3 regions of the Janthinobacterium sp. SUN137 genome follow, and region 2 is predicted to be linked to each of the others. Evidence: predicted binding sites of a transcription regulator. Region 2 holds the regulator's gene; each other region holds the start of a gene.
The links. Region 2 encodes sigma-54, which starts transcription at its own class of promoters, with help from an activator protein. Its sites were predicted from a motif close to TGGCANGNAANCTGCTTT; they were not measured.

Region 1 (7,427 bases), on a different contig from region 2:
CCGTTGTTGCCGCCAAAGCCAGTGTCATTGCGGAAGAACAAGAGCATGAAGGCATACGTCATCGCTTGCGTGATGATGGAAAAATACACGCCCTTGATGCGCGAGCGGAACGCAAAGTAACCGAACACGAAGGCGAGCACGCCCGGCACCAGCACGACGAGGGCCATGCAATACCAGAAATGTTCCGTGAAGGCCCAGTACCAGGGGTAGGTTTTCCAGTCGAGAAAGACCATGAAGTCGGGCAAGCTGCTGTGATACTGGCCCTGGTCGCCGATGGCGCGCATCAGATACATGCCGTGCGCATACGCGCCCAGGGCAAAGAATACGCCGTGGCCCAGGGACAATATGCCCGTGTAGCCCCAGACGAGGTCCAGCGCCAGCGCGGCCAGCGCGTAGCACATGAACTTGCCCACCAGCGCCACCGTGTAAGCGGACACGTGCAAGGCATGCCCTTCGGCAAACGCCAGGTTAAAAATCGGCAACAACGCCGCCAGTAATGTGCAGGCGGCAATCGCCAGCCAGACAGGCCGCGTGAACAGGCCAGGCTTGATTTGATGGGAGGTAATCATTCGACGCTGCGTCCCTTCATGGCAAACAGGCCCTGCGGCCGGCGCTGGATGAAAATGATGATGAATATCAAAATGGCGATCTTCGCCAGCACGGCGCCCGCCACCGGTTCGAGGAATTTATTGACTTCGCCCAGGCCCAGCGCGGCGATCACGGTGCCGGCCAGCTGGCCCACGCCGCCGAGCACCACCACCATGAAGGAATCGACGATGTAGCTTTGGCCCAGGTCCGGCCCCACATTGCCCAGCTGCGACAGGGCCACGCCGCCGAGCCCGGCGATGCCGGAGCCGAGGCCGAAGGTCAGCATGTCCACCTTGCCCGTGGCCACGCCCACGCAATCGGCCATGCGCCGGTTTTGCGTGACGGCCCGCACGAACAGTCCCAGTCGCGTCTTGTTCAAGATCAACCACACGGCCACCACCACAACGATGGCAAAAACGATGATGGCCAGGCGGTTGTACGGCAGCACGAGGCCGCCCAGCACGGTGACGCCGCCCGACATCCAGGCGGGATTGGCCACTTCCACGTTTTGCGCGCCAAAGATCGTGCGCACCGCCTGCATGAGGATCAGGCTGATGCCCCAGGTGGCCAGCAAGGTTTCCAGCGGCCGGCCATACAGCCAGCGGATCACCGTGCGTTCCAGCACTACGCCCACCAGGCCGGAGACGAAAAAAGCGGCAGGCAAGGCGGTCAGCAAATACCAGTCCTGCACGCCGGGCAGGAAGTTGCGGAAAAACAGCTGGCACAGATACGTCGTGTAAGCGCCTATCATCAGCAGTTCGCCATGCGCCATGTTGATGATGCCCATCAAGCCGAACGTGATGGCCAGGCCCAGGGCCGCCAGCAGCAGCACGCTGCCCAGCGAAATGCCGTAAAACACATTGCCGGCGAACTCCATGCGCGCCACTCGTCCCTTGATCTGGCGCATGGTCTCGATGGCGGCCAGTTGCACGGCCTCGTCCGGCTCTCCGGCCTTGCCATCTGGCCCTTTCTCCAGCATGGCTTGCAGCACGGGCAGCAGGCGCGCATCGCTGCTGCCGGCCAGCGCCTGCACGGCGGCCTTGCGCGTGGCGACATCGGGCGCATGCAGGTTGGCGCTGGCGATCAGCACCTGCAAAATCTGTGTAATTTCAGCATCGTTTTCCTGCGCCAGCGCCGCGCGGATCAAGGGAAGCTGCGCGGGATCAACCGCCTTTTGCAACGCTTGCGCGGCCGCCAGCCGTTCGGCCCGTTCCGGCGCCAGCAGTTTCAGCCCCGACAAGGCGCCTGCCACGGCCGAGCGCAAGCGGTTGTTGACCATCACGCCATCGATGCCGTCCGGCAGCGGCACATTCTTGCCGAGCGCCGGGTCAAGCGCCTGCTCGCCGTCGACGATATACACCTTGCCATCGGGCGTGGCATATAACGCGTCGTCCTGCAAGGCTTGCAGCACACGGGCGGCCTCGGGCGTGGCAAGGGCGGCGATCTGCGCGACGGCGGCGACCCTGGCGTCGGGATCGTCGCCGGCCAGCGGCTTGAGCAGGTCGGGAGGGATGGCAGCCTGCGCCATGGACGACAGGCACAGGCAGGCGAAGACCAGCAGCGATGTGAATAGCCTCATTGATATCCCGGGAAAGCGTTGATGGTCGGCGCCACCGGACGCATGGCCCGATGGCGCCGGCGTAGCTTTTACAGCTTTTGCTTGCCCTCATTGCCCTTGATAAACGGGCTCCACGGCTGGGCGCGTATTGCTTCCTTGGTTTTCCACACGACATTGAATTGCCCATCGGCCTTGATTTCGCCGATCATCACGGGCTTGTGCAAGTGGTGATTCGTGGCATCCATGGTCAGGGTAAAGCCCGATGGCGCCTTGACGCTCTGGCCCGCCATGGCGGCGATCACCTTGTCCGTCTCCGTCGATTTCGCCTTTTCCACGGCTTGCGCCCACATGTGGATGCCCACGTAGGTCGCTTCCATCGGGTCGTTCGTCACGACCGACCCCGCATTCGACAGCTTTTGCGCCACCGCATACGCCTTCCACTGCTTGATGAAGGCTGTATTCACGGGATTCTTGACGGATTCGAAATAATTCCAGGCCGCCAGATGACCGAGCAGCGGCTTGGTATCGATGCCGCGCAACTCTTCCTCGCCCACGGAAAACGCGACGACGGGCACGTCCGTGGCTTTCAAGCCTGCATTGCCCAGTTCCTTGTAGAACGGCACGTTGGAATCGCCATTGATGGTGGAAATGACGGCCGTCTTGCCGCCCGTGGAAAACTTCTTGATGTTGGCGACGATGGTTTGATAGTCGGCATGGCCGAACGGCGTGTAGACCTCGCTGATGTCGCTATCCTTGACACCTTTGCTTTTCAGGAAGGCGCGCAGGATCTTGTTGGTGGTGCGCGGATACACGTAATCCGTGCCCAGCAGCACAAAGCGCTTGGCGCCGCCGCCATCCTTGCTCATCAGGTATTCCACGGCGGGTATCGCCTGCTGGTTCGGCGCGGCGCCCGTATAGAACACATTCTTTTCCAGCTCCTCGCCCTCGTATTGCACCGGGTAAAACAGCAGGCTGTTGAGTTCCTTGAATACGGGCAACACCGACTTGCGCGACACGGACGTCCAGCAACCGAACACGACAGCCACTTTATCCTGCGCTACCAGCTGGCGCGCTTTTTCCGCAAACAAGGGCCAGTTCGACGCGGGATCGACGACGACGGCTTCCAGCTTCTTGCCCAGCACGCCGCCTTTGGCATTGATCTCGGCAATCGTCATCAGCGCCACATCCTTGAGCGACGTTTCGGAAATGGCCATGGTGCCCGACAGGGAGTGCAAAATGCCCACCTTGATCGTGTCGGCGGCCAGGGCTGCCTGCATATAAGTGGACGTGGCCAGGGCCAGTGCGCCGGCGGCGGCGGCTTTCAGGATGATGCGTCGTGACATGGGGACTCCTGTGATGGGTTCGTGGGGGTCGAGCTGGGCCTGCGATGTTGTTAAAGCAGAATGCATGCCAGGCACATTGCCCTGGAGTTGCGGGGACTGGGCGGCAAGGGTGGCGCGCGGCCCACCGTTTTGGTGCGGCAGCGCCACTTCCTGGGGAATCCGGGGGGGGGGGCCCTCTCCAGGAAAAACGGCGAGGAAATGCCAATAATGCAATTACCTAAAAAATAATTGAGCTTTCTTGATAAGCGCACTAAGATGTGACTCTCTTATGTCGCATTGCTTGGCGGCGTAAGTAAACTGAAATCAGCGTGGCACTTGCTTCTTTCCCTTTACTTAACTCACTTAGGTAGTTCACTCATGAAAAATATGATCGCGGGCGTGTGCGCCCTGTTGCTGTTGAGCGCATGTGCCACACCTACGGCCCCGGCGGGCGGCGTAAGCACGAGCCAGGTCAAGGTCGACGATGAAGGCAGTACGGGCAGCAATATCAAGAAACGTCCGAAAAAAGCGGCCGAAGTCGTGTCTGCCAACCCGGCGAACCGCAGCGCCTGATCAAGCCGCGCGGCAAGCATGTGACGCCGTTCCAGGGCCTGCCGCGCGCAGGCCCTGTTCACGTCTGCGGCGCGCGCCTAGCGCTTGATGCCGCGCAAACGGCGCCAGCCCTTGCGGCCCAGCGGGAACAGCAGCACGAAAGCGATCAGCCACGGCAGGATGTAGGCCATGGCCGTGATGGCGTTGGCCACGCCTTCCGACAGGTTTTCCGTGAAATTGCCCAGCGCGCGCTTGACGGGGCGCCAGAACGATTGCTTGCCTTCGGCGCTGATGGCCACGTTCAACAAGTCCGTATCGATGCGCTGCATCAATAGCGCGTTGGCGGCCGTCGCCTGCTCCAGCTCCACTTGCACGGTGGCCAGCTCCTTGGTCACCTTGATGAGGGCATCGACGTTGGTGCCCGAGCGCTTTTCCAGGTCTTGCAGCTGCGCCTGGTATTGCTTGAGCATTTCCAGGCGTTTCTTGCTGTCGAGCACCGGACGGCCCAGGTCTTCCACCTTGGTGCCCTGGCTGGTGACGTCGCCTTCGGCCGCGACCAGCGCGACCAGCTTCTTGATGCCGGCCGGCTTGGCGCGCATGCTGATGCGCGCATGCACGTAGCGGCCGCTGTCGACGCTGGAATCGAGCAGCAGACAGCCGTTTTCCGTATCGGCCTTGCAGGCGGCGACCACTTTTTCATACAGGGGACGCACTTGCGCTTCGTGCGTATCGACGCTGACATTATGCTCATAGGCAAGAAACTCGCTGCCCTTTTCCTTGCCATCGAGACGCGCGGCGCTCGATTGCCCGCCGCTCTCGCCCTTGCTGCCGCAGCCGGCCAGCAGCAACAGTCCAAACAGGCATATGGATATTTTTTTCATGATTTCTTTCTTTGGATTATTTTTGCAGCGGCAACAATTCGATATCGGGCAAGTGCGCCGCCACATCCTGCACGGTCGCATGGCAAGTCAAGGACGCCACCACCTGCGGCAACGGTTCCGGCCAGATTTCCGGCAAGTCGCGCTCTTCGGGCGCCAGCACGGGAAAGGCCAGCTGTTCCCGTGGCGGCGTGAAGGCGGCAGCGACGCCGGGCTTGTTGCCGCGCGCATCGATGCGGTACCAGCCAAACTCTTGCAGATACACGGCATTCAAGCCATGCAGGCAGAACGGCGGCCCCACCTCGCCCACGGCCAGGCGCTGGTAGCACAGGCCGGCAGGAATGCCGTTGGCGCGCAGCAGCGCGGCCAGCAGATGGCTCTTCGCATAGCAGTAGCCCGTGCCATGCTGCAAGACGTCGGACGCGCGGCAGGTGACGGGATTGCGCCGGTAGTCCCAGCTGTGGGCGACCTCGTCGCGCACGAAGGCCAAGCAGCGGGCCGCGATCGCGGCGTCGCCCACCGCGCCCTCCGCCAGTGCGGTCGCCCTGGCGCGCACGGCCGGATGGTCGCTGTCGATGTAAGTGCTGCTGGCTAAGTACAGGGAAAAGTCGGTAGACATGGCATCGAGGTCATGCAAAAAGATAATGCGCGATTCTAGTCGAAGCGGCACGAAATCGAACGTTTCCTTGCGCAGGAACAAAGAAAATCCACGCTTCGGCCTGCCTGCCTGGGGGGCGGCGACTTTGGCGGCGGCCCGGTAGCTGGTATCATGCGGGCAAACGCAGCCGGCCCTGTTGGCCCCGCACATGGCACTACCTTGCGAAGCGGCCCCCGCCGCCGACGCCTCCCTACAGATCAGAGAAACGAGTTCCCTATGAGCACTTCATCGTCCCACCCATCGTTCTGGCGCCGAGTCCCGCTGGCTTTCGGCGCCTTCTTCAGCACCTTGTCGGACGCCGCCTATGCGGCCCGCGTGGAAAAGCTGTCCTTGCCCGAAGCCGCCCCGGTGGCGCCAGTGGCCCCGGCTCCGGCGCCCGCCCCCGTGCCGACGCCGGCCGCCGCGCCCGTCATTTTGAAGGAAGCCACGCCCGATGCCGCCCTGCAATTGCTGGCCTTGCTGCAACGCGAAGCGCGATTAATCGACTTTACCCAGGAAAACCTGGGCAGCCATGCCGATGCCGACATCGGCGCGGCCGCCCGCGTCGTACATGAAGGCTGCGCCAAGGTCATGCGCGAATACTTCACCATCGAGGCCGTGCGCCAGGAAGCCGAAGGCAGCCGCATCGTGCTGCAGGAAGGTTTTGATTCCGCGCAAGTACGCCTGACGGGCAACGTGGTCGGTTCCGCGCCGTTCACGGGCACCCTCAGCCACCGCGGCTGGCGCGCATCCAGCGTGCGCCTGCCGAAACTGAGCGAGCAGCACGACGCCGCCATCCTGGCGCCAGCCGAGGTGGAACTGTGAACGATCAAGCCAATCCAAGCCCGCGCTACGCCATCGGCATCGACCTGGGCACTACCCACAGCGCCCTGTCGTATGTAAACCTGGTCGAGAGCGACGGCGAGCAATCGAGCCACGGCGTGCTGAAAGTGCCGCAGCTGTCGGCGCCGGGCACCGTCGAAGAATTGTCGCTGCTGCCGTCGTTCGTCTACCTGCCGCACGCCGATGAAGTGGCGGCGGGCGACCTGGCCCTGCCCTGGGTCACCGAGGAGGCGGAAGCGCCGTTCGTCGTCGGCGAAATGGCCCGCAGCCGCGGCGCCACCACGCCGATCCGTCTGGTGTCGAGCGCGAAAAGCTGGCTGTGCCACCCGGGCGTGGACCGCCGCGCGGCGATCCTGCCGAACGATGCGCCGGCGGAAGTCGCGCGCATTTCGCCCATCACGGCCGCCACGCGCTACCTGACGCATTTGCGCCAGGCCTGGGACAACGCCCACCCGCAAGCACCGTTCGCGCAGCAGGAAATCACCGTCACCATCCCCGCCTCGTTCGATCCGGCCGCGCGCGAACTGACGATGGAAGCGGCGCAGGCAGCCGGCTACGCTTCGCTGACCCTGCTGGAAGAGCCGCAGGCGGCCCTGTACAGCTGGATACAGACCAGCGAAGGCCGCTGGCGCAAGGAAGTCAAGCCGGGCGACATCATCCTGGTCGTCGACGTGGGCGGCGGCACCAGCGACTTTTCGCTGATCGCCGTGCTGGAACGCGACGGCGTGCTGGAACCGCACCGCGTGGCCGTCGGCGAACACATCCTGCTGGGCGGCGACAATATGGACTTGGCGCTGGCCCACCTGGTGGCCCGCAAGCTGGCCGCCAACGGCACCCAGTTGGACGCCTGGCAGATGCGCGCGCTCACTTATGGCTGCCGCAGCGCCAAGGAAAGCCTGCTGGCCGACAGCGGCCTGGAAACGGCGCCCATCGTCGTGCCGAGCCGCGGCTCGAAACTGATCGGCGGCTCCATCCGCACGGAACTGACGCGCGCGGAAGTGTCCACCTTCATCCTCGACGGCTTCTTCCCGCAAGTGGAAGCGTCGAGC
Region 2 (7,427 bases):
CAGCACGTCGCGGAAGGGCTTGATATCCTCTTCCACCTGGTGCTTGAATTCCGTCTCGGAAATGAGCATGCCGGCAACAAAGGCCCCCAGGGCCAGCGACAATCCTGCCCGTTCCGTGATCCACGCCGCCCCCAGGGTAATCAGCAGCAGGTTGAGCATGAACAATTCTTGCGAGCGGCGCTTGGCGACGATGGTCAGCCAGCCGCGCACCATCTTCTGGCCGATGAACAGCAGCAAAATGAGCACGACAAGGGCCTTGCCGCCGGCCCAGGCCAGGGTTTCGGCCAGGTTGTCCGAATCGCGGGTGAGGGCGGGAATCAGGATCAGCAGGGGCACGACGGCCAGGTCCTGGAACAGCAGGATGCCGATGATCTTACGGCCGTGTTCGCTTTCCAGTTCCAGCCGCTCCGTGAGCATTTTCGAGACGATGGCCGTCGACGACATGGCCAGCGCGCCGCCCAGGGCGAACGCGGCTTGCCAGCTCAGGTGGATGTAGGCGGACAGGTAGCGGGCGACAAACCAGCCGAAGACGACGGTGGCGATGATGGTGGTGACCACCTGCGCCATGCCGAGGCCGAAGACGATGCGCCGCATGGCGAGGAATTTGGGTAGAGAGAATTCTAGCCCGATGGAAAACATCAGGAAGACGACGCCGAACTCGGCCAGGGTGTGGCTGGCCTCGTTTTCCGCTGCCAGGCCCAGCGCGTGGGGGCCGATGACGATGCCAACGGCCAGGTAGCCCAGCATGGGCGGCAAATGCAACATTCTGAAAGCGACCACGCCCAGCACGGCGCTGCCGAGTAACATCAGGGTCAGTTCAAGCGAGGAAAACATGGGTTGCCCGGTACGGTCAATGGAAATCGTTGTTTGTTGTGACTGGCAAGTTTTTTGCTTTCCTAATTCGTTTATACTTTGGGCATGAGTGTAACCCATGAAAAAACAATGCTGAAAGCTTTTGATCGAATTGACATGCAAGCGACGACCGAGCGCGCTGTCGCGCTGGCCCGCACCACCTTGCAGATCGAGTCCGACGCCATCGTTGCGCTGCACGCGCGCCTGGCCACGGACGACAGCGTGGGCCGCGCCGTGGCGATGTTGCTGCAATGCAAGGGACGTGTCGTCGTCTCCGGCATCGGCAAGTCCGGTCACATCGCGCGCAAGATTGCCGCCACCCTCGCTTCCACCGGCACGCCGGCCCTGTTCGTGCATCCGGCCGAAGCGGCCCATGGCGACCTGGGCATGGTCACCTCGGACGATGCTTTTATTGCCATATCGTACTCCGGTGAATCGTCGGAATTGATGGCCATAATGCCCGTCGTCAAGCGCATGGGCGGCGTGCTGATTTCCATGACGGGCAAGCCCAATTCGAGCCTGGCCCAGCTGGCCGACGTGCACTTGGATATTTCTGTTGAGAAAGAAGCCTGTCCGCTGAACCTGGCGCCGACGGCCAGCACCACCGTCACCCTGGCCCTGGGCGACGCGATCGCCGTGGCCTTGCTCGACTTGCGCGGCTTCAAGGAAGAAGATTTCGCCCGCTCGCACCCGGGCGGCGCCCTGGGCCGCCGTTTGCTCACGCACGTGCATGACGTCATGCGCAGCGGCGAACGCGTACCCAAGGTGCCCGTGGACGCTTCCTTGCTGCAGGCGCTGGAAGAAATGACCAAGAAAGGCATGGGCATGACGGCCGTCGTCGATGCGGACAACCGCCCCGTGGGCGTGTTTACGGATGGCGATCTGCGCCGCATGTTCGAGCGCGTGCAGGATTTCACGCAAGTGGCGATCCGCGACGTCATGCATGCGCAGCCGCGCAGTATCGCGCCCGAACGCCTGGCCGTCGACGCCGTGGCCGTGATGGAGCAGTTCCGCATCAACCAGATGCTGGTCGTCGATGCCGACGGCAAGCTGGTGGGCGCGCTGCATATCCATGATCTGACGCAAGCGAAGGTGATCTGATGGACAGCGTAGCGGACAACCTGGCACGGGCGGCCAAGGTCAAACTGATGATCTTTGACGTCGATGGCGTGCTCACCGACGGCAGCCTGCATTTCGGCCCGGACGGCGAGATGATGAAAACGTTTAATGTGTATGATGGCCTGGGCATCAAGCTGCTGCAGGAATCGGGCGTGCAGACGGCCATCATCAGCGCGCGCCGCTCGGCCATCACGGCGCGCCGCGCGCAAGACCTGGGCATTACCCATGTGCACCAGGGCGGCCACGACAAGCTGACGCCGTTTCGCGAATTGCTGGCGCTGACGGGCTTGACGGAAGAGCAATGCGGCTATATCGGCGACGACGTCATCGACGCGCCCATCCTGAAACGCGTGGGCTTTGCCGTCAGCGTGCCGGGCGGGCGTCCGGAGGCGCAGGGCCTGGCACACCATGTGACGCAGGCCGGCGGCGGCCGCGGCGCGGTGCGCGAGATCTGCGAATTCCTGCTGCGCGCCCAGGACAACTATGCGCGCGTCATGGCGCCGTTCCTGGAGTGAGGCGCGCCGCCTCGCCAGTGACCTTTGAAAGAGTGAAGCCCTATGCGTAAGCCAGGAGGCGCCCATCGCTGGCGCATGATTTTTACCGTGCTGGGCGCGGTTGTCGTCGCGCTGGGCAGCTTTTGGCTGCTCGAGGTGATGAACAAGAATGGCCAGGACATCACGGCCAGCAAGCATCTGGATGAACCTGACTATTTCATCACCAATTTCAGCCTGGTGCGCATGGATTTGACGGGTAAACCCAGCTATATCGTGTCGGGCACCAAGCTCACGCATTATCCGCTGGACGACTCGTCCGATATCGACCAGCCCTTCGTGCGCAAGCTCACGCCAGGCATGCCGCCGATGAACATGAATGCGGAACTGGCGCATATCGACCAGGATAATACCCGGCTGCAACTGCACCGCAAGGTCGTGATCGACCGCGTGGCCAGTCCGAAGGCGCAGAACCTGACGGTCAAGACGGAAGCGCTGACGGTGTTCCCGGACGAGGAAAGAATGGAAACGGATGTGCCTGTCGATATCCTGACGGGCGCCTCGCGCATCAATGGCGTCGGCATGAAGGCGAATAACGCCACCGGCGTCGTGGAAGTGCAGAATGCGCTGCGCATGGTCCTCCCGCCGAAACCGCGCCCGGCCGCGGCGGCAAAATGACAGAATGAAACAAGGAAACCATATTATGAAGAACATCTTGCTGTTGACCGTATTTTCGCTGGCCATCATGGGCGTGGCGCATGCCGAGAAGGCCGATTCCGAGAAGGAAGCCGTCATCACGGCACGCAGCGGCCACGTCGATGACATCAAGCAGGTGCGCACCCTGACGGGTGACGTCGTGCTGGTCAAGGGTACCCTGACCATGAAGGCGGGCCGGGCCCTGATCACGGAAGACCCGCAAGGCTACCAGTTCATCACCTTCTGGGCCGATCCCGGCAAGCTCGCGACCTTCCGCCAGAAGCGCGATGGCGCGGGCGACCTGTGGGTCGAAGGCGAAGCGGAGCGCGTGGAATACGACAACAAGACGGAAGTGGTGAAACTGTTTTCCAGAGCCAAGCTGACGCGCCTGGAAGGGGCGAAAGTCACCGATGTGGCCAACGGCGCCTTCATCTCGTATGACAGCCGCAAGGAAGAATTTGCGATGGAAAATTCCAACAGCGGCACCAGCACCGCCGATGGCGGCAGCGTGCGCATGGTGATCCAGCCGAAGACCAAGGCGCCGGCAGCGGAGAAAGCGCCGGCCACGCCCGCGCCAGGAAAGAAATAATGGAAAATACACGTTGCGGCAGCACCCTGATCGTTCGCGGGTTGCAAAAAACCTATGGCAAGCGGCAAGTCGTGCATGATGTCTCGCTGCAAGTCGAATGCGGCGAAGTGGTGGGCTTGCTGGGCCCGAACGGCGCCGGCAAGACCACCTCGTTCTACATGATCGTCGGCCTGGTGCCTTCCGATGGCGGCAGTATCGATATCAGCGGCGTGGATATCTCCAGCCTGCCGATCCACCGCCGTGCGCAGATGGGGCTGTCCTACCTGCCGCAGGAAGCGTCCGTCTTCCGCAAGCTGACGGTGGAAGACAATATCCGCGCCGTGCTGGAAATCCAGACCGTCGAAGGCCGTCCGCTGACGAAGGCCGAGATCGAGGAGCGGCTGGATAAATTGCTGGCCGACTTGCAGATTGAAAAGCTGCGCGAGAACCAGGCGCTGTCCCTGTCCGGTGGCGAACGCCGCCGCGTGGAAATCGCCCGCGCGCTGGCCACCGATCCCCGTTTCGTGCTGCTCGACGAGCCGTTCGCCGGCGTCGATCCGATCGCCGTGATCGAGATCCAGCGCATCGTGCGTTTCTTGAAGGAGCGCAATATCGGCGTGCTGATTACCGATCATAATGTGCGCGAGACGCTGGGTATTTGCGACCGTGCCTACATCATCAACCAGGGCTCGGTGCTGGCGTCGGGACGCCCCGACGACATCATCGCGAACGAGTCGGTACGCCGGGTCTATCTGGGCGAACACTTCCGCATGTAAGCCAATGAAACAATCATTGCAGCTGCGCACTTCGCAGCACCTGGCACTGACGCCGCAGTTGCAGCAATCGATACGCCTGTTGCAATTGTCTACCCTGGAATTGCACCAGGAACTCGAGCAATTGCTGACAGACAATCCCTTGCTCGAACGCCTCGATGATCCGCTCGACCGCTCGCTGCGCCTGCTGTCCGACGGGGCCTTGAGTTCCACGGCCGCGCCGACCGAAGCGCCGCCTCAGCCGCCAGGCCAGGAGGCGCCTGCGGCGCCGGCCGAAGCGGAAGCGTTTGACGGCGAGGGGGGCGACAGCCCGGCCGCCGCGGATGGCGGCGACAGCGACTGGAGCGAGGCAAGCCGGGGCAAGGCGCCCGACGACGAAGATTCGCGTCCGCAATTGGAGGCCCATCACTGCACCCTGCGCGAACACCTGATGGAGCAGATGCGTGTGACGGTGCTCGAATTGCGCGACCGCGCGCTGGTCGAGCTGATCATCGACGCGCTTGACGACAATGGCTACCTGGAAGAGTCGCTCGACGACATCCTGGCGCGCCTGCCGGAAGAGCTGGAAATCGACGCCGACGAGATGCGCACGGCCTTGTCGCTGCTGCAAAGTTTCGATCCGCCGGGCGTGGGCGCGCGCAACGCGTCCGAATGCCTGGCCCTGCAAATCAAGCGCTTGCCGCACATCGCCATGGTGACGCGGCGCATGGCCCTCGTGATCGTGGAAAAGCACCTGGCCTGGTTTGCCCAGCGCGATTTCAACAAGCTGAAAAAAGCCCTCGATTGCGACGATGAAGACTTGCGCGAAGCGCAGACGGTGATTCGCCAGTGCAATCCGCATCCGGGCGCCGTGTTCGCCTCGGACGTCTCCGATTACGTGGTGCCCGACGTCGTCGTCAAGCGCGCGCGCAATGGCTGGCAAGTCACCCTGAACAACGACGTCATGCCGCGCCTGCGCGTCAACGCCATGTACGCCAACTTGCTCAAGCAGGGCAAGGGGGAGGGCGCCATGGGTGCACAGTTGCAGGAAGCCAAGTGGCTGATCAAGAATATGCGCCAGCGCTTCGACACGATCCTGCGCGTGGCGCAGGCGATAGTAGAAAGACAAAAGAACTTTTTCTCGCATGGGGCCGTTGCCATGCGCCCCCTTGTGCTCCGTGAAATAGCTGATACACTGGGTTTACACGAGAGTACTATCTCGCGGGTAACAACTCAAAAGTACATGCTGACCCCGCACGGCATGTTCGAGTTGAAATATTTCTTTGGTAGCCACATCGCCACCGAAGCGGGGGGCGAAGCGTCATCGACGGCGATACGGGCATTGATCGTGCAACTGACAGGAGCAGAAGACCCTAAAAATCCTTTATCCGACAGTAAGATTGCGGACATGCTGGGGGAACAAGGCATGGTGATTGCGCGACGTACTGTTGCCAAATACCGGGAAGCATTAAAAATTCCGCCAGTGAGCCTGCGTAAGTGTTTGTAAGTTTTTTTCGGTTCCTCTGCGGGCCGGATAGGATGGACCGCACGAACCCGATCATCTTTAGGAGTGTGTATGAATCTCACCATCAGCGGACATCATCTCGAAGTGACACCAGCCATCCGTGAATACGTACAAACGAAGCTGGAGCGCGTGAAACGTCATTTCGATCAAGTCATCGATATCGCCGTGATTCTGACCGTGGATAACCTCAAAGAGAAAGAAAAACGTCAAAAGGCTGAAGTCAACCTGCGTTTGAGCGGCAAGACTGTCTATGTGGAAAGCTTGGCGCACGACCTGTACGCCGCGATCGATACCCTGATCGACAAGCTCGATAGGCAAGTGATGAAATACAAAACCAAAGTGCAAGGGCACGGTAAAGAGGCGATCAAGCATCTGCCAGACAACTCCGAGGAGGAAGCCGTCGTCGCCGTCTAAGGCCACCCGCTTCCAGCAGTTGTGATCAACTAAGGGCGCACATTGCGCCCTTTTTTGCGCCCAGCGGAACGCAATGTTCCCCGCGCAGGCATTAGAATATTCGCACTTTCACTTCTTTCTAGCCTGCCATGAGCGACTTCGTCCAGACTTCCATCGGCAACCGCACCGGGCACATCGTGCTCGACCGTCCGAAAGCCTTGAATTCCCTGTCGCTGGAGATGGTGCGCGCGCTGAGCGCGGCCCTGCTGGCCTGGCGCGACGATCCGCAGGTGGACGCCGTCGTGATCCGCTCCAGCAGCGACAAGGCCCTGTGCGCCGGTGGCGACATCCGTTTCTTTTACGATGCGGGTCTGGCCACGCCGCAAGGCGGCAGCGCCTTGCTGGAAGATTTCTTTACGGAAGAATATGCTTTAAATCATTTAATTCATTTCTACCCGAAACCGTATATCGCTGTGATGGATGGCGTGGTGATGGGCGGCGGCATGGGCGTGGCGCAAGCCGGGCCAGGCAACCGCTTGCGCATCGTGACGGGCCGCACGCGCATGGCCATGCCGGAAGTCAATATCGGTCTGTTTCCGGACGTGGGCGGCAGTTATTTCCTGTCCCGCCTGGCCGGCCAGCTGGGCCTGTACCTGGGCTTGACGGGCTTGACGATCAACGCGGCCGACGCCCTGTACACGGGCCTGGCCGATGTCTACCTGCCTGAAGCGCAGATGGGGGCGCTGCTGGACCTGTTTGAATCGACGCCGGGCGAGGCCTTGCCGGTGGCCATCAAGGCGCTGGCGGCGCCATTCCAGGCCGAGGCAGGCGTTTCTCCCCTGGCCACGGCGCGCGCGGCGCTGGACCGCCATTTCAGCGCGGGTTCGGTGGCGGCCATCATGGCTTCGCTGGCGCAGGATGACAGCGCGTTCGCCGCCAAGGCGCTGGCGGCCATGCGCCTGCGTTCGCCCCTGATGATGTCGGTGACCCTGGAATTGCTGCAGCGGGGCGCCCACCTGGGCGTGGCCGAT
Region 3 (7,427 bases), 240 kb from region 2:
GAAAGGAGCTACCATGCGCTTGACGATTTCCCGCCTGGCCACCGCCTGTGCCTGCCTGGGCCTGGCCGCCTGTACCACGCCGCCGGCCCACGCGCCGCTGCCGCAGTGGCCGGACGCCGATGCCGCCTATGCGGCGGGGCGCCAGCATTTCGAGCGGGGCGACTTGCCGGCCGCGCAAGCGGCCTATGCGCAAGCCTTGCGCGCCGCGCCGCGCCATGTGAATGCGCGCAACGGCCTGGCCGTGCTGTACGCGCAGCGGGGCGAGCACGATGCGGCGATCGCCCAATGGCTGGCCCTGACGCAGGAGGCCGGTGCGCCGCAGCCGTGGCAGGCGTATCTGTTCAGCAATCTCGGTCGCGCCTACTATTTGCGCGGGCGCGATGCACAAGCGTTGACTGCGCTGGAACAGGCGTGTCTGCTCGATCCGCTCAATGCGCTGGCCTGGCAGCACCTGGCGCAAGTGCTCGAACGGCTGGGACAGCACGCGCGCGCGGCCGTCATGCGGCGCCAGGCGCAGAGCCTGCAGGAACATGATTTACGGAGCGACATGGCCGTCTTGCGCAACGCGGCGCCGCCGCCGGGCGCGCCCGCGGCCGCGGCCGCGCCGCTGCCGGATGCGCCCGCCATGGCGCGCATCGAGATCACGCAAGGCGACGGCATGGCCCGCTTGCAGCGCGTGCCGGCCGCCGTGCGCAGCGTGCCCGCTGTCACGGCCGGGCGGTCCATGCCGGCTCCTGTCTCGCCCCGCCCGCGCCTGGAAATTGTGAATGGCAACGGCGTGCCTGGCCTGGCCGCCGCCCTGGCGCGCAGCTTGGCCGGCGCTCCCGTGCAAGTGGTGCGCCTGGCCAATGAAACCGGCTTCCAGGTGGCGCGCACGCGCGTCGAGTACCGGCCCGCGCAGGAGCAGGCGGCGCGCCAGCTGGCGCGCCAGTTGGGAACGCAGGTGCAAACCCAAGTAGAAACCCAGGCCGGCGACTGCCCCGCCAGCGAGCTGCGCCTGGTACTGGGGCGCGATTTGAGCGATCCGGCCATGCTGCACCGTTACTATGTGCAGCAATTGCAGCTGGCGCGCCAGGCGCTGGCACGGCTCGGTTAAAACGTCTTGAGCGGCATAGAAAAACGCGGCGCCTTGGCGGGCGCCGCGTGTTTTTCATGCTGCGGATGATTACGGCTGGCGGCGCCGCGTAAAAGCCAGGGCCGCCAATCCCATGCCCAGCAGGAACAGCGTGCCCGGCTCCGGTACCGCAAGCGGCGGATCGATGACGACGATATCGGTGCGCGTGGACTTGGAAAAATTCAGGGTGTAACTGCCGGCCGGCAGGGCGAAATTCGAGGTCAGGGAAAACATCGCGAAGCCATTCGTGAAGGCGCGCCCCGTGGCGGGGTCGTTGGTGCCGGCCGTCATGTTCAGGCTGAACGGGTCGAGGCTGCCGGCGCCATGGTTGCCATTGATGTCGCTGCCATTGTTGGCATCGCCATCGGGCGCGAACTGGAAGATCACGCCATCGGCGTTCGCGTGCGACAGGCAGCCGGCGGGGCTGGAACTGTTGCACGAGATATTGAAGATATCCATGATCGACACGTTCGACTTGTCGCCCATGGTCGTCACGCTGGTGCGCAGGTCGCGCCGTCCCATGAAGCTGAAGGTGATGAAGCCGGCGCTCGACAGGGTCAGGTTGACGGAGCCGGTCAGCGTGTCGCCGGCCGTGGCCGTGGCGGCGCCGATCGTGTTGCGCTGTGCTTCCGCCACGGCGCTCACGCTGGCGCCGCCATTGAGCATGTTGCCGAAGGCATGCGCATCGCCGCGGGCAAATTCCAGGGTGGAACTGGGGCTGGGCGCGTAGTGGTTTTGCGGCAAGCCGCTGCAGCCGCCGCCCGAGCACACTTGCAGCACGTCGGCGTTGGCGGCCGGGCCCGTATTGACGGCGCGCGGATTGACGGCCACGCCGCCTTCGAAAAAAGCGCTGTCGCTGGCATTGCGGTTGGCGCCGGCCAGCGACAGCGCACCGGCGCTGGTGGTGATGCGGAAATTGTTCAACTCATTGACGGCCAGGCCGTACGCGCCGGCCTGTGCCTGGCCGCTGGCCAGCAGGCTCGCCGCCGCCAGTGCGCCCAGCCAGCCCAGGGTCTTGCTTCGTGTGTGATCAACGTTCATCGCAGCCTCTTGTCGTGGTCAGTCTCGGAAAATCCGGGGGACAAAGAATCCAGAATGACTTGCCTGGATTCATCTCGTAGACAGGGATAAGCAGCTTGCGTGCCACACAAAAATATCACAAGAAATCAAGTGCTTGCGCAAAGCGGACTGAGCTGGATGAAGTGAAGTGTAAGAAAGGCCGACGCCGCTTGGCGGGCGCCGTCGGCCAGCCTCAGGTGCCCCGGTGATAGCCCAGGTGGCCGCCCGAATTGCGTGCGCAGCCGCAACCGATGCGCGCCACTTCCTCGCCTTCCGTCAATTTCCAGTTGGTAATCGTCGTGTGATTCCAGTCGATGTCGCTTTTCTTGACAGGTTTGACCGTCAAGATGCGTGCTTCCGCATCCGTGTACTCCATCAGCTCTTCGTCGTCGGCGATGTCGAAATGGCGGTGGATCAGGGAAATGCCGAAGCGGTCGAGCGCGCCGTAGCGTTGCAGCACGTCGCGCAGCTCGCGAAAGCAGGCCAGATCGTCGGGCAGCAGCGGATTGACGGCGGAAATATCGGCGACGGGTTGCCATTGCATGGCGTGGATGTTCAGGCTGTGCATGATAGGCTCCTGTGCCCCATGATGATAGGCCCAGGCTGCCGGAGGGGCGCCGGCACGCCTGGCGAAATGCCCATCGTGGACGCAAAGCCGCTGCGGCGCTTGCGCCGTATCAAAGGTGCGGCACATCGCCTCTCGTCCGATCATTGCCCGGTAAAATAGGCCATGGCAAACAAAACCCCCACCTTCCCCGGCGCGCGCACGGGCCGCGGCCAGGTCCTGGCCGTGCTGCTGTCGAATCGCGACCAGTCCGGCGCCGAACCGCTGCAAGGCCGCGTCTCGCTGGCCGCCATCGTCAAGGCATTGAAACGCAAATATCACTGGCCGATCGAGACGCACAGTTTTCCCGCCAACACGCAGGATGGCCGCGCCAGCTGGGCGACCGTCTACAGCTTGCCGGACAAGGTCATCGAAACCGCGCTGGAGGCCGGCGGCCGGGAGTGGCTGGAGAGCCGGGGAACGGCCGGGCGGCGCTGAGCGCGCCGCCTGCCTTACTCGATCCCTTTACTCGATCCCTTTATTCGAGCCGGAAGCCGACCTTGAGCGTGACCTGGAAGTGCGCCACCTTGCCATCGACGATATGGCCGCGCGAATCGGTCACTTCATACCAGTCCATGTGCTTGACCGTCAGCGCCGCCTTGGCAATGGCATCGCGTATCGCCTGATCGCTGCTCTCGGTCGACGTGCCGACCAGTTCGATCAGCTTGTAAGTGTGTGCGGACATGATATTTCCCCAGGTAGGCAAGCCAGACATCGGGAGCCTGCTTTGCGCAAGCACGTGCTCATCTTGCGCCTAAATGTGCGGGACGTCATGGCGCGGTGCAGCAATGCGTCAGCCTGGATGACGATGCGTGCCAGTGTTCCGGATGGCTTCCGCGGGCGTGGGAAAAGAAAAAAGGGCTACCAGCCGAAGCGGGTAACCCTTTGATTTACTGCTGAATTCTGGTGCCGACTGCCGGTTTCGAACTGGCCACCTGATGATTACAAATCAACTGCTCTACCAAATGAGCTAAGTCGGCAAAAACTGCGCGTTGCGAATTATACGCTATTTAATGCGTGTCAGGGTCGGACGGCCGCCTTTTTTTGGTGGCTCGTCGTCGCCAGGCGTGGCGTTGTCGCGTTGTTCGGGGGAGCTGGTCGGCACGGACGACAGGGTGGGACCGCTGGCGGCGGGGGCGAGCACGGGCGGCGGGACGTCGGCGGAGGCCGGGCTGTCCGTCGGTTGCGCGTCCGGGTCATCGTTGCCCAGCACGGGCTCGAAGGCCATGCCCTGGCCGTTTTCGTTGGCGTAGATGGCCATCACGTTGTCGACCGGCACGTAGATTTCGCGCGAGACGCCACCAAAGCGGGCGTGGAAGCGGATGGCGTCGTTGTCCATCTTCAGGCCGCTGGTGGCGCCGAAGCTGATGTTGAGCACGATTTCGCCCTTTTTCACGTATTCCATCGGTACCGTGGTGCGCGAATCGACTTTGACCGCGAGATAAGGCGTGTAGCCGCTGTCGGTGCACCATTCGTAGATGGCGCGCAGCATATAAGGTTTGGTTGAGATTTCAGACATGGTAGGCACGGTGAGGCGGGAGCGCCCCCGTCAGCATGAGGCGAGCGCACCGGTAGTTCAAAAGACTGGGACAGCGCAAAAAGCAACTTTAACATATGCCCCAAGATATCCCGGCAGGCGCGGCCTGCCGGGATTATCTTTAGCGGCGCATGACCTTTTCGGAAGGGGTCAGCGCTTCGATGTACGCAGGACGCGAGAAGATGCGTTCGGCGTATTTCATCAGCGGTGCGGCCGTCTTCGACAGTTCGATGCCGTAGTGGTCCAGGCGCCACAGCAGCGGCGCGACAGCCACGTCGAGCATCGAGAATTCGTCGCCCAGCATGTACTTGTTTTTCAGGAACAGCGGCGCCAGGGTCGTCAGGCGGTCGCGGATTTCCGCGCGTGCCTTGTCGTGGGCCTTGTCGTTGCTCTTGGCGCGTTCGCTTTCCAGCACGTGCACGTGCACGAACAGTTCTTTTTCGAAATTGAACAGCATCAGGCGCGCGCGGGCGCGCATCAGCGGATCGGCCGGCATCAGTTGCGGATGCGGGAAGCGCTCATCGATGTACTCGTTGATGATGTTCGATTCATACAGGATCAGTTCGCGTTCGACCAGGATAGGCACCTGGCCATACGGATTCATGGTCGAAATGTCTTCCGGTTTGTTGAACAGGTCGACGTCGCGCACTTCGAAGTCCATGCCTTTTTCAAACAGGACCAGGCGGCAGCGTTGCGAAAATGGGCAGGTTGTACCCGAATAGAGAACCATCATTTTTTATAGTTCCTTAGAAACAAAGGGGGTGAAGCCGCGAACGGCTCACCCCAGGTCGCTTGTCCACTCATGCGGACAACGCAGAAACAGGCATAAACCGGCCTATGGCCGGCGCCTCACTTATTTGACTTCCTTCCAGAACGACGCGTTAAGGCGCCATGCCAGCAGAGCAAAGACCGACAGGAACAGCAGCACCCACACGCCCAGGCGCTTGCGTGTTTGCTGTGCCGGTTCGGCCATCCACTCCATGTAGCCGACCAGGTCGGCTACCGCATTGTCATACTCGATCTTGTTCAACGTACCTGGCTTGACCTGCTCGAAGCCGGCAAATTTGTGGATCTTCTTGCCAGCTTCGTGCGGATCATTCTCTTCCACGAACTTGGCAGACTGGACACCTTGCAATTCCCATAATACATGCGGCATGGCAACATTCGGCACGACCATGTTGTTCCAGCCGGTCGGACGAGTGTCGTCTTTATAGAACGTACGCAGGTAAGTATACAGGTAGTCGCCGCCTGTGCCAGCGGAAGATGATTTCGCGCGCGAAATTACCGACAAATCCGGCGGTACGACGCCAAAGAAGGCCTTGGCGTCCTGCGGTGCCAGGCTCGTCGTCATCAAGTCGCCGACTTTATCGCCGGAGAACAACAGATTCTGCTTGATCTGGTCTTCCGTCAAGCCCAGGTCGCGCAGGCGGTTGTAGCGCATCGACACGGCGGCGTGGCAATTCAGGCAATAATTGACGAACAATTTGGCGCCATGTTGCAGCGCTGCCATGTTGGTCTGGCGGTCAGGAGCCTTGTCCAGCGGAAAGCCGCCTTCGCTGGCGAGAGCCATGGCGGGCACGAAGGCCAGGATGGCGAGCAGTTTTTTTGCAATCTTCATATGATGTATGTCCTTTGAGCGTGGCGTGAGAGCGGCTTAGTGCGGGTGAAACGTCACACGCGACGGCACGGTCTTGAACTTGCCCATTGCACTCCACCATGGCATCAACAGGAAGAAGCTGAAGTAAATCAGGGTGCACACTTGCGACACGATGGTCTTCGTATCCGTTGGCGCCTGGGTCCCGAGGTAGCCGAGGATCAGGAACGACAGGCCGAAGATGGCGTACACATATTTGTGCCAGTTCGGACGGTAGCGGATCGATTTCACCGGGGAATGGTCGAGCCATGGCAGGAAGGCCAGGATCACGACGGAACCGCCGAAGAACACCACGCCCCAGAATTTCGCGTCCAGCACCTGCGGCAGCATGCCGATGATGGCGACGATGGCGATGCCGGCGATGGCAGACTTGACCGTCGTCGACAGGCGCGACTTGAGCCAGATGAACACCACGTAGGCAGCCACGACACCCATCAGCACGTACATGAAGTCGGCCGTGGTGGCGCGCAGCACCGAGTAGAACGGCGTGAAGTACCAGGTTGGCGCGATGTGCAGCGGGGTCTTCAGCGAATCGCCTGGCAGGAAATTGTTGTATTCCAGGAAATAACCGCCCATTTCCGGCGCGAAGAAGACGACGGCGCTGAAAATGACGAGGAAGATCGAGACGCCGAACAAATCGTGCACGGTGTAGTACGGGTGCGAAGGAATCGAATCGACCGGGTGGCCGTCGGCGCCCAGGTTTTCCTTCACTTCGATGCCGTCCGGATTGCTCGAACCGACTTCATGCAGGGCGATCAAGTGCGCTGCAACCAGGCCCAGCAGTACCAGCGGGATGGCGATCACGTGGAAGGCGAAGAAGCGGTTCAGGGTTGCGTCGGAGACGACGTAGTCGCCGCGGATCCACAGCGACAGGTCAGGGCCGATCAGCGGGATGGCGCCAAACAGGTTGACGATCACTTGTGCGCCCCAGTACGACATCTGGCCCCATGGCAACAGGTAGCCGAAGAACGCTTCGGCCATCAGGCACAGGAAGATGGCGAAACCGAACAGCCAGATCAGTTCACGTGGCTTGCGGTACGAGCCGTACAGCAGGCCGCGCGTCATGTGCAGGTAGACGATGATGAAGAAGGCCGAGGCGCCCGTCGAGTGCATGTAGCGCACCAGCCAGCCCCACGGCACTTCGCGCATGATGTACTCGACGGAATTGAAGGCCAGGGCCGCATCCGGTTTGTAGTGCATGGTCAGGAAGATGCCGGTGACGATCTGCAGTACCAGCACCAGCATGGCCAGCGAACCGAAGATGTACCAGAAGTTGAAGTTTTTCGGGGCGTAGTATTTGCCCCATTGATCGTTCCACAGCTTGGTCAGGGGAAAGCGGTCATCGACCCAGCCCAGCGCTTTTTCGGCGACGGGAGCGTCTGCCGGGAATTTCGTTTCTTTGAAAGCAGCCATGATCAAGCCTCGCCTTTCTCGTCTTTACCTATCAGCAATTTGGTGT

Region 1: a site for sigma-54 is predicted at 3,542-3,559, ahead of urtA (urea ABC transporter substrate-binding protein). Genes of this name have one in related genera too.
Region 3: a site for sigma-54 is predicted at 2,243-2,260, ahead of O3298_RS22015 (PEP-CTERM sorting domain-containing protein). Genes of this name have one in related genera too.

What each region holds. Positions count from the first base shown of each region.
Region 1 covers NZ_JAPWHZ010000001.1:22,452-29,878, forward strand. The annotation lists gene urtC (urea ABC transporter permease subunit UrtC) at 1-569, opposite strand, end outside; gene urtB (urea ABC transporter permease subunit UrtB) at 566-2,167, opposite strand; gene urtA (urea ABC transporter substrate-binding protein) at 2,236-3,489, opposite strand; gene O3298_RS00115 (hypothetical protein) at 3,847-4,041, shown strand; gene O3298_RS00120 (DUF4349 domain-containing protein) at 4,119-4,901, opposite strand; gene O3298_RS00125 (transglutaminase family protein) at 4,918-5,517, opposite strand; gene O3298_RS00130 (DUF2760 domain-containing protein) at 5,773-6,360, shown strand; gene O3298_RS00135 (Hsp70 family protein) at 6,357-7,427, shown strand, end outside.
Region 2 covers NZ_JAPWHZ010000004.1:588,245-595,671, forward strand. The annotation lists gene O3298_RS23105 (monovalent cation:proton antiporter family protein) at 1-834, opposite strand, end outside; gene O3298_RS23110 (SIS domain-containing protein) at 919-1,953, shown strand; gene O3298_RS23115 (HAD family hydrolase) at 1,953-2,486, shown strand; gene lptC (LPS export ABC transporter periplasmic protein LptC) at 2,529-3,140, shown strand; gene lptA (lipopolysaccharide transport periplasmic protein LptA) at 3,166-3,747, shown strand; gene lptB (LPS export ABC transporter ATP-binding protein) at 3,747-4,502, shown strand; gene O3298_RS23135 (RNA polymerase factor sigma-54) at 4,507-5,985, shown strand; gene hpf (ribosome hibernation-promoting factor, HPF/YfiA family) at 6,055-6,417, shown strand; gene O3298_RS23145 (enoyl-CoA hydratase/isomerase family protein) at 6,546-7,427, shown strand, end outside.
Region 3 covers NZ_JAPWHZ010000004.1:349,513-356,939, forward strand. The annotation lists gene O3298_RS22005 (type II secretion system F family protein) at 1-2, shown strand, start outside; gene O3298_RS22010 (tetratricopeptide repeat protein) at 14-1,096, shown strand; gene O3298_RS22015 (PEP-CTERM sorting domain-containing protein) at 1,166-2,155, opposite strand; gene O3298_RS22020 (hypothetical protein) at 2,367-2,741, opposite strand; gene O3298_RS22025 (hypothetical protein) at 2,904-3,215, shown strand; gene O3298_RS22030 (dodecin) at 3,256-3,462, opposite strand; tRNA gene O3298_RS22035 (tRNA-Thr) at 3,682-3,757, opposite strand; gene O3298_RS22040 (ClpXP protease specificity-enhancing factor) at 3,784-4,296, opposite strand; gene O3298_RS22045 (glutathione S-transferase N-terminal domain-containing protein) at 4,436-5,047, opposite strand; gene O3298_RS22050 (cytochrome c1) at 5,168-5,932, opposite strand; gene O3298_RS22055 (cytochrome bc complex cytochrome b subunit) at 5,969-7,381, opposite strand; gene petA (ubiquinol-cytochrome c reductase iron-sulfur subunit) at 7,384-7,427, opposite strand, start outside.